DNA from 3 places in the Variovorax sp. GW531-E2 genome. Region 2 is predicted to be linked to each of the others. Evidence: predicted binding sites of a transcription regulator. Region 2 holds the regulator's gene; each other region holds the start of a gene.
The links. The regulator LexA, encoded in region 2, represses DNA repair genes until DNA is damaged. The targets are predictions, from matches to a motif close to ACTGTATNNNNATACAGT.
Positions count from the first base shown of each region.

Region 1: the regulator LexA is predicted to act here: its motif matches at 1,140-1,157, upstream of recA (recombinase RecA).
Region 3: the regulator LexA is predicted to act here: its motif matches at 1,568-1,585, upstream of imuA (translesion DNA synthesis-associated protein ImuA).

Region 1 is NZ_JBWKXQ010000115.1:588-3,856, reverse strand. It holds gene AC07XP_RS31980 (response regulator transcription factor) at 1-526, opposite strand, end outside; gene AC07XP_RS31975 (MarR family winged helix-turn-helix transcriptional regulator) at 589-1,074, opposite strand; gene recA (recombinase RecA) at 1,221-2,330, shown strand; gene recX (recombination regulator RecX) at 2,390-2,863, shown strand; gene AC07XP_RS31960 (SRPBCC family protein) at 2,832-3,269, shown strand, end outside.
Region 2 is NZ_JBWKXQ010000002.1:199,198-202,466, reverse strand. It holds gene AC07XP_RS02410 (D-2-hydroxyacid dehydrogenase family protein) at 1-402, opposite strand, end outside; gene AC07XP_RS02405 (hypothetical protein) at 570-950, opposite strand; gene lexA (transcriptional repressor LexA) at 1,095-1,778, opposite strand; gene AC07XP_RS02395 (asparaginase) at 1,852-2,838, shown strand; gene adk (adenylate kinase) at 2,869-3,269, opposite strand, start outside.
Region 3 is NZ_JBWKXQ010000003.1:165,318-168,586, forward strand. It holds gene AC07XP_RS03610 (alpha/beta fold hydrolase) at 1-348, shown strand, start outside; gene AC07XP_RS03615 (ABC transporter substrate-binding protein) at 361-1,488, opposite strand; gene imuA (translesion DNA synthesis-associated protein ImuA) at 1,600-2,397, shown strand; gene AC07XP_RS03625 (Y-family DNA polymerase) at 2,366-3,269, shown strand, end outside.

The DNA.
Region 1 (3,269 bases), on a different contig from region 2:
CCAGCTGGTCCTTGCTGACCAGCCGGCCGGCGCGCTGCAGCAGCACCTCGAGCAGGCCCAGTTCGCGCGCCGACAGCTCGATCATCTTGCCGTCGATGGTCGCCACGCGGCCGGCCTGGTCATAGACCAGCGGGCCGTGGCGGATCGCGTTGCTGGTGGCGCCCATGCCGCGCCGCGTGAGGGCGCGCACGCGCGCCTCGAGCTCCTGCAGGCTGAAGGGCTTGGCCATGTAGTCGTCGGCGCCGTGGTCCAGGCCCTTGACGCGCTCTTCCACGCTGTCGGCCGCCGTGAGCACCAGCACCGGCAGCTGCGAGCCGCGCGCGCGCAGGCGCTTGAGGATCTCGATGCCGTGCAGGCTGGGCAGCCCGAGGTCGAGGATCAGCAGGTCGAACTCGCTGTGGGTCATGAGCGCGGTGTCGGCCTGCGAGCCGTTGGCCACGTGATCGACCGCCGCGCCCGAGGTGCGCAGGCTGCGCAACAGGGCATCGGCCAGCACCTGGTCGTCTTCGGCAATCAGTATTCGCATGAGCCACCTCCGGCGGATTCAGGCGCCATGCCGGCGCTGTTCACATTTGTCTCAACGCGAGTCTAGCCCGCTGTATAGGCTTCGAGTCCGATGGTTACCACGGTGGCGATCTCGTCGCCCACGCTGGCGCGGAACTCGCGCTCGGTCTGCGTCACGGCGCGGCGGAAGGCGTCCAGCCAGGCCAGCCCGTCGGCCGTGAACAGCACGCGCCGCGCGCGCGCATCGAGCGGGTCGGGGCCGCGCGTGACCAGCCCCCAGGCCTCGCACTGGTCGACCAGCGTGCCCATGGCCTGCTTGGTCATGCCGGCGCGCTCGGCCAGCTCGGTCAGGCGCGAGCCCTCGCGCGCCAGGTGCCGCGTGATGTGGATGTGCGCCGCGCTCACCTGCGCGCGCGCCGCGAGGTTCGACAGCGCCAGCGGCACGTCGATGTCGTGCGCCATGAGCGCCAGCACGCGCTCGTCGAAGCGGCGCATCGCATGGCCCAGCAGGCGGCCCAGGTGGGTCTGGCGCCAGGCGTCGGGATCGGTGGGAAAGGCGGGGTCGGCCATGGCCTCAGATGGTAAGGCAAACTGACTTTAAAGTGGACTTGCGAAACGCCACGAGCCCCTACACTACTGTTCAAGCATCCAGCCTGTGGTTAAAAGCAGATGGATGAATCCCGACACAAACCGTTGATATTCAAGGAGATTTCCACATGGACGCAGTCGTCAAGGGCGCAAGCATCTCGGTCGCCAACAGTGAAAAGGCCAAGGCCCTGCAGGCCGCGCTGGCCCAGATCGAAAAGCAGTTCGGCAAGGGCACGATCATGCGCCTGGGCGAAGGCGAGGCGCTGGAAGACATCCAGGTGGTCTCCACCGGCTCGCTGGGCCTGGACATCGCCCTGGGCGTCGGCGGCCTGCCCCGTGGCCGCGTCGTTGAAATCTACGGCCCGGAATCCTCGGGCAAGACCACGCTCACCCTGCAGGTGATCGCCTCCATGCAGAAGCAGGCCGGCACCTGCGCCTTCGTCGACGCCGAGCACGCCCTCGACGTGCAGTACGCCCAGAAGCTCGGCGTGAACCTGTCCGACCTGCTGATCAGCCAGCCCGACACCGGCGAGCAGGCGCTCGAAATCGTCGATTCGCTGGTGCGCTCGGGCGCCGTCGACCTGATCGTGGTCGACTCGGTCGCCGCGCTCACGCCCAAGGCCGAAATCGAAGGCGAAATGGGCGACTCGCTGCCCGGCCTGCAGGCCCGCCTCATGAGCCAGGCGCTGCGCAAGCTCACGGCCACGATCAAGAAGACCAACTGCATGGTCATCTTCATCAACCAGATCCGCATGAAGATCGGCGTGATGTTCGGCTCGCCCGAAACCACCACCGGCGGCAATGCGCTGAAGTTCTACGCCTCGGTGCGCCTGGACATCCGCCGCATCGGCACCATCAAGAAGGGCGACGAGGCCATCGGCAACGAAACCAAGGTGAAGGTGGTGAAGAACAAGGTCAGCCCCCCGTTCAAGACGGCCGAGTTCGACATCCTGTTCGGCGAAGGCATCAGCCGCGAGGGCGAGATCATCGACATGGGCGTGAACGCCAAGATCATCGACAAGTCGGGCGCCTGGTACGCCTACAACGGCGAGAAGATCGGCCAGGGCCGTGACAACGCCCGCGAATTCCTGCGCGAGAACCCCGACCTGTCGCGCGAAATCGAGAACAAGGTGCGCGAGTCGCTGGGCATTCCGCTGCTCGCGGCCGACGCCGGCTCCGAACCCGAGAAGGCCGAGAAGCCCGCCAAGGCATCGAAGGCCGACAAGGCGGCGGAGTAAGTGAGACGGAGCGGCCTTCGCGTGTTGCGTGGGCCGCGTGAGCGACCCACCACCCCCGAATGGCCTTCAGCGCCCCCTCCCTCAAAGGCCGCGCCCTGCGCCTCCTGAGCCAGCGCGAGCATTCGCGCGCGGAGCTGGAGCGCAAGCTCGCGAAGCACGAGGAAGAGCCTGGCACGCTGGCGAAGGCGCTCGACGAGCTGGCCGCCAAGGACTTCATCAGCGAGCCGCGCGTCGTCGCCTCGGTGCTGCACCAGCGTGCCGCCCGCTCGGGCGCGTTGCGCGTGAAGCAGGAGCTGCAGGCCAAGGGCATCGCGCCCGAAGCCATCGCGCAGGCGGTGGCCGGCTTGCAGGAGACCGAAGTCGAGCGCGCCACGGCCCTGTGGCGCCGCCGCTTCGACGCGCCGCCCGTCGATGCGAAGGAGCGCGCGAAACAGATGCGATTCCTGATGGCGCGCGGTTTCTCGGGCGCCGTCGTGTCCAAGGTGCTCAGGAGCGACTTCGATGACCCAAGCGACGACCCCAACGGCGTATGAAGGCGACGCGGCCCTGTCCCGCGTCATCACGCAGCGCGTGCACTGCGAATGGCGCGACGCCTATGCGCTCGCGTCCGACCCGAAGCGGCTGCCCGACTGGGCCAGCGGCCTCGCGAAGAGCGCGCTGGTGCCGCACGGCGACCACTGGATCGTGCGCACGCCCGAAAGCGGCGAGGCCCGCATGCGCTTTGCGCCGCCCAACGACCTGGGCGTGCTCGACCACTGGGTGGCGCCCGAAGGCGTGCCCGAGGTCTACCTGCCGTTTCGCGTGATCGGCGTGGCGCCCGGCGTGTGCGAGCTGCAGTTCACGCTGCTGCGCCAGCCGCACATGGACGATGCGGCCTTTGCACGCGACGCCGGATGGATCGCGCGCGACCTGCAGGCCCTGCGCCGCCTGCTCGAGGCG
Region 2 (3,269 bases):
CTGCTGCCAGGCCCCGTGCTTGAGGTTGCTGATGTACTGCGGCAGGCGGCGCATGGCCGCCATGATCAGCGCCCAGGTGAGTTCGGCGGGCGCCTGCGGCGAGCCCGAGCCTTCGGCCACCGCCACGCCGCGTTCGGTGCAGGCGGTGACGTCGATGTGGCCACCGACGCGACCGGTCTGGGAAATCAGCTTGAGCTTGGGCAGCTTCTCGATCAGCTGGCGGGAGATCTGGCTGCGCTCGCGGATGAGCACGATGACGTCCGCATCCTTGAGGCGAACCGACAGTTGGCCGATGCCCTTGACCGTGTTGGTGTAGACCTTGGCGGCGTAAGCGTCCAGCTTGGCAGCGCACTGCAGCTTGCGCACGGCGTCCTGGTAGTCGTCGAGGATCACAATGTTCATGGCATGCCATTGTGCCTCGCAGCATCGGCACGTCGCACGTGTGAACGTTTGGATACCCGGCACCGGATGGCGCCCGGGAGGCCTGTTTCAGCCCGTTGGAGGTGAATCCGCCGTGCGCATGAGGGGCGCACAGAGTGCGCAGGCACGGCGGGTTCGTTGGCACTTTCTCAGTGCAGGTGGCTGGGGCGGGGCGCGCCGCTGCCGGTTTCCGCGGCTTCCAGTGCGGCGAGCCGGTCGAGTTCGGCGCACACGTCGGCCATGCGGCCGTAAATCACGACCCGGTTGGCGCAGCCGCGCTGCGAGCCTTGCCGATCGACCACGCGGACCACGCGCAGCGGGCGGGCGGGCGTGGCGGCGGACGGTGACGCGGTCGGCGCCGGGCTGCCAGCGGTGCGCGCCGTGCAGGCCGGGCGAATGGCCACGTAGCGCAGGCCAGCGGCTGCATCGCCGCTCTCACCATGCGAGGGACGGCGGGCGGGCATCCAGCGGGTGGCCAGCGATTGCAGGGGCGACCAGAGGTCGGCGATGGCGAGGAGGGCGATTCCCATGTGAACTCCAAAAAAGTATGAGGTTGAACACAGGCAGGATTTCTTGAATCGGCCACGACAGGGTGATGGCGACTTCGCGCCATACGCCCGCCACCTGTCGCGGCCGGATGAGGTGCTGCTGCGTGTGGGCAACAGGCCCGGGGCCTACATCAGCATCGTGTTGCGGATGAGGCCGACCGCGAGGCCTTCGATCTCGAAGGGCTCGCCGGGCTGGACGATGATGGTCGGGTAGTCGGGGTTCTCGGCGTGCAGTTCGATCACCTGCTTGTTGCGCTTCAGGCGCTTCACGGTGACTTCTTCGCCCAGGCGTGCCACCACGATCTGGCCGTTGCGCGCTTCCTTCGTGGCCTGCACGGCAAGCAGGTCGCCGTCCATGATGCCGGCGTCGCGCATCGACATGCCGCGCACCTTGAGCAGGTAGTCGGGCTGGCGCTGGAACAGCGTGTTCTCGACGTAGTAGGTCTGGTCGACGTGCTCTTGCGCGAGGATGGGCGAACCCGCCGCGACACGGCCGATGAGCGGCAGCGCGAGCTGGGCCATGCCGGGCAGCGAAAGCGAGAACTGGTTGCCTTCGCGGTGGCGCGTTTCGTGGAGCGAGCGCAGCGCATCGCCCTTGAGGCGGATGCCGCGCGACGTGCCGCTGACGAGTTCGATCACGCCCTTGCGGGCCAGGGCCTGCAGGTGCTCCTCGGCGGCGTTGGCCGACTTGAAGCCCAGCTCGTTGGCGATTTCGGCGCGCGTGGGCGGCGCACCGGTGCGTGCGATGGCGCCCTGGATCAGGTCCAGGATCTGCTGCTGGCGGGCGGTAAGCTTCACTGCGAACTGCATAGTGGTTTCCTTGCGGCACTGGCTAGATATCCAGTACCTGTATTTTTAACCAGTTTTCAAAAGTTGACAAGCCATGACTCATTCCTCTTCGTCCGGGACGCGCCGCGTGGTCGTGCTGGGCACCGGCGGCACCATTGCCGGCAAGGCCGCCAGCAGCGGCGACAACATCGGCTACACCGCCGGGCAGGTGGGCGTGGCGGACCTGCTGGGCGGCATCGAGGCGCCGACCGGCGTGACGCTGGTGGCGGAGCAGGTCGCGCAGCTCGATAGCAAGGACATGGACGCCGACACCTGGCGCCAGCTGGCCGCGCGCTGCGCACACTGGCTGGCGCAGCCGGACGTGGCCGGCATCGTGGTCACGCACGGCACCGACACGCTGGAAGAGACCGCCTTCTTCCTGCACGCCGTGCTCGCGCCGGCCAAGCCGGTGGTGCTGACCTGCGCGATGCGCCCGGCGACGGCCCTGTCGCCTGACGGTCCGCAGAATGTCCGCGACGCACTCGCTGTGGCCTCGACGCCCGGCGCGCAGGGCGTGACGGTGGTGTGTGCGGGCGCGATCCACAGCGGCCTCGATGTGCAGAAGGTGCACACCTACCGCCTTGATGCCTTCGCGTCGGGCGATGCGGGGCCGGTCGGCTATGTGGAAGAGGGCGAAGTGCGGCGCGTGCGTGCGTGGCCGCAGGGGGCGCCGTTCGATGCGGCGCGGCTGGAGGCGGTGTTGAAGCCGTGGCCCCGCGTCGAGATCGTCATGAGCCACGCGGGCGCGAGCGGTGCGATCGTGGAGGCGTTGCTGCTCTCGTCGACTGAGCCCTTGCGCGGGCTGGTCGTGGCCACGACCGGCAACGGCACCGTGCACCACGCGCTGGAAGCTGCAGCGCTGAAGGCGCAGGACAGCGGCTTGGTGGTGTTGCGCGCCACACGCTGTGCGAACGGACGCATCCTGCCGAAACCCGGTGACGGGCTGCGGGACGCGGGCGCACTCACGCCGGTGAAGGCGCGGGTCGCGCTGGTGCTGGAACTGTTGGGAGTGGCCGCCCTGCCGGAGGCGGAGGGCGGCTAGGAGAAAGAGGCTGACGAATCAGCCGCTGAATCAGCTGTTCAGTGCGGCAAGCGCGCGCTGCGTGATCTCGTCGACCGTGCCCACGCCCTGGATGGCGCGGTACTTCGGCGCGGCGGCCGGGTCGGTCTTGGCCCAGGCCGAGTAATAGTCGACCAGCGGACGGGTCTGCTGGCTGTAGACGTCGAGCCGCTTGCGCACGGTCTCTTCCTTGTCGTCTTCGCGCTGGATCAGCTCTTCACCGGTCACGTCATCCTTGCCTTCCACCTTCGGCGGATTGAATTTGACGTGGTAGGTGCGGCCCGATGCCGGGTGCGAGCGGCGGCCGCTCATGCGTTCGATGATGTCGCCGAAGGGCACGTCGATCTCGAGCACGTAGTCGAGCTTGACGCCGGCCGCCTTCATGGCGTCGGCCTGCGGAATGGTGCGCGGGA
Region 3 (3,269 bases), on a different contig from region 2:
GAGCGCGCCGCGCTCATGCACAACCTGGGCGCGCTGATGCTGCACGCGCCCGCCGCCATCGATCCGCTGGCCTTCGAGATCCACGACCTCTCGTGCCACGGCACGCGCTTTCGCAGCAAGGAGGTGTCGCTCTCGGGCGGGCTGCAGGCCGCGATCGACGCGCTGGGCGTGCCGACGCTGCTGCTGTGGGGCGAGTTCGACGTCACCGCCGATTCGCGTCCGCTGGTGGCGCAACTGGCCAGCGAAGGCCCCGGCCGCGAAGGCGTGGTGATCGACGGCGCGGGGCACTGGGTGCAGTACGAGCGCGCCGACGAGGTCAACGCGCAGCTGCTGCGCTTCCTGGGCTGAAGCGGTTCAGCCTCAGCGCAGGTAGCGCCCGTCCGCCTTGAGCATCGACAGCTCCGAGAAGGTCAGCCCGCGGTGCTCGCCGGGCCGGTACGACACGGCGATGCCGCCGAGGTCGAGTGTCTTGAACGACTCCAGGCCCTTCTGCAGCGACTCGGGCGTGGGGTTGGCGCCCGCGCGCTTCAGGCCTTCGACCATGACCTTGGCCGTGACGTAGCCCTCCAGGCTGGCGTAGCTGAACTCGGTCATGCCGATCTTCTTCATCGCCGCCTGGTACTCGGCAATCACCGGCATCGCGCTGTTCCACGGGTAGGGAACGACCTGCGAGATGACCACGCCGGCCGCGTCCTTCTTGATGTCCTGGAACAGCTTTTGCCCATTCAGGAACGAGAACGAATAGAAGGCCGTCTCGCCGCCGGTCGCGCGGTAGGCCGCGATGAACTTCGCCGCCACGTCGTTGGTGGCCGACAGCACCACGGCCTTGGGCTTGAGCTTGGCCAGTTCGGCGGCGCGCTCGGCCGCGTCGGAGCCGTCGTTCTTGATGGCCACGCTGCCGACCATCTTGTCGCCGCGCTCCGCAATGAACTTCTGCGTGCTCTCCATCGCCGAGCGCGCTCCGGGGTTGTCGTTGTGCGCGAAGGCGATGCGCGACAGGCCGATGGTGAACAGGTGGTTCACGATGCGGCTGTATTCCTCGTCGAAGCTGATGCGCACCGGAAAGCCGAACTCGCTGAACTTCACCACCGGGCCCGCGCCCGTGTAGGGGCCGACGACGGGAATCTTCAGCTCGTTGGCCGCCTTCAGCGCGCCGACCGCCGACGAGGTGCCGATGGGCATCAGCACGCCCACGGCGCCGTCGCGCGCGAAGGTCTTGACGTTCTCGGCGCCCTTGGCGGGGTCGTAGGCGTCGTCGAGCTGGCGCAGCTCGACCGGCCGGCCGTTGACGCCGCCGCTCGCGTTCAGCGCGGTGAACATGGCGCGGATGCCCACCAGCGGCTCGGTCGACAGCGATGCGAGCGGGCCGGTCTGCACGTAGGTCTGGCCGATCAGGAGCGGCTTGGCGGGCTGGGCCGAGGCGGGCGCCACGGCGAAGGCGAGCGCGGCGAGAGCCCAGAACCGCAGATGAATCTTTTTGTGTCTCATAGTCACTAATTGTTAATAAACCGATCTTAAGGCGCGGGCCTTCGCAGGTAAATCGATCGCTGGTTGCGACCTGGGGAATACTGTATAAAAATACAGTTAACAACTGCAATCATGGGCCTCCCTTTCCTCGACTCCTTTTCCACCGCCGCGGGCCGCGGCGTCTGGCACGCCGACGAACTCGGCCTGGCCGACGCGCAGGTCGTGGCCACCGGGCATGCCGCGCTCGACGCCGAGCTGCCCGGCGGCGGCTGGCCCGTGGGCGCGATGACGGAGCTGCTGCAGGCCACGCCCGAGGCCCATGTCTGGCGCCTGCTGCTGCCCGCGCTGGCGCAGGCCGTGGAAGCGCGCGGCGGACCGGTGGTGCTGGTCGGTGCGCCTTACGAGCCCTGCGGCACCGCGCTGGCGGCGCAGGGGCTGCCGGTGGAGGCGCTGATGTGCGTGCGCAGCGACGCCCCGGCCGCGCGGCTGTGGGCCTGCGAGCAGGCGCTGCGCTGCGCCGAGATCGCCGCCGTCGTCGCCTGGCTGCCGCAGGCCCGCGTGGGCGAGCTGCGGCGGCTGCAGCTGGCGGCCGCGCAGCACGAGGTGCTGCTGTTCGTGTGCCGGCCCGAGTCGGTGGCGCTGTCGGCTTCGCCCGCGCGCCTGCGCCTGCGCGCCGAGCGCTGCCCGGACGATCCGGCGCAGATCGCGCTGCACCTGCTCAAGCGCCGGGGGCCGCCGCTGGCCGCGCCGGTGCGGGTGCCGGCGCGCAACGCCCGCATGAGCGCGCTGCTGGCTGCGGCCCGCGTGCGGCGCCAGCTGCGCCTGCAGCCGCCCATGGCGCCGGCCGTCGCGCCGTCGGCCACGGTGGTGCGCATCGACGCATGGAAAGGAGGCCCGGATGCACTGGATCGCCTTGCAGTGGTCGTCTGAGTCCGAAGAAGCCGACGCCCCCGACATGCCCCCGCCCGAGGCCCTGGGCTGGTGGGCGCTGCAGTTCACGCCGCACGTCGCCTGGCAGGACGAGGCGCTGATGCTCGAGGTCTCGGCCTGCGAGCGCCTGTGGGGCGGTCGCGCGCCGCTGATGCGCCAGCTGCTGGCCCTCAACCCCGCGCCCGACGCGCGCATGCGCGGCGCGCAGGGCGCCACCAGCCTGATCGCGCTGGCGCGGCTGCGCCTGTTCGCGCGCAACGAGCACCGGCCCGCCGAGGTGCCGGCCGGCCTGCCGCTGGACACGCTGACGGCCGCGCAGGGCCACCTCGACCTGCTCGCGCGCCTGGGCTGCCGCACCTGGGGCGATGTGGCCGCCTTGCCGCGTGGCGGCCTCACGCGGCGCTTCGGCACCGGGCTGCGCGAGGCGCTCGACATCGCCTGGGGCCTGCGCCCCGAAAGCCACGCCTGGCTCACGCTGCCCGACGTGTTCGAGCAGAAGCTCGAACTGCCCGCGCTGGCCGAGACCGGGCCCGAACTCATGTGGTCGGCCAACCGCCTGCTGTCGGCGCTGCAGATCTGGCTGCGCGCCCGCCAGCGCGGCGCGCGTGCGCTCGAGCTGCAGTGGACGCTCGACCTGCGGCGCCTCAACGGCGTGACCCTGCCGCCGCACCAGCAGCTCACCGTGCGCACGGCAGAGCCCACGCAGGACATGGCGCACCTGCGCCGCCTGCTGTCCGAAAAACTCGCGCTCACCACGCTGGCCGCGCCCGCGAGCTGGCTGAAGCTGCGCACGCTCGAAACCGATCCGCTGGCCGGCGCCAGCACCAGTTTCCTGCCGGAAGACAACCGCAAGGGCGACAAGCTGCACGAGA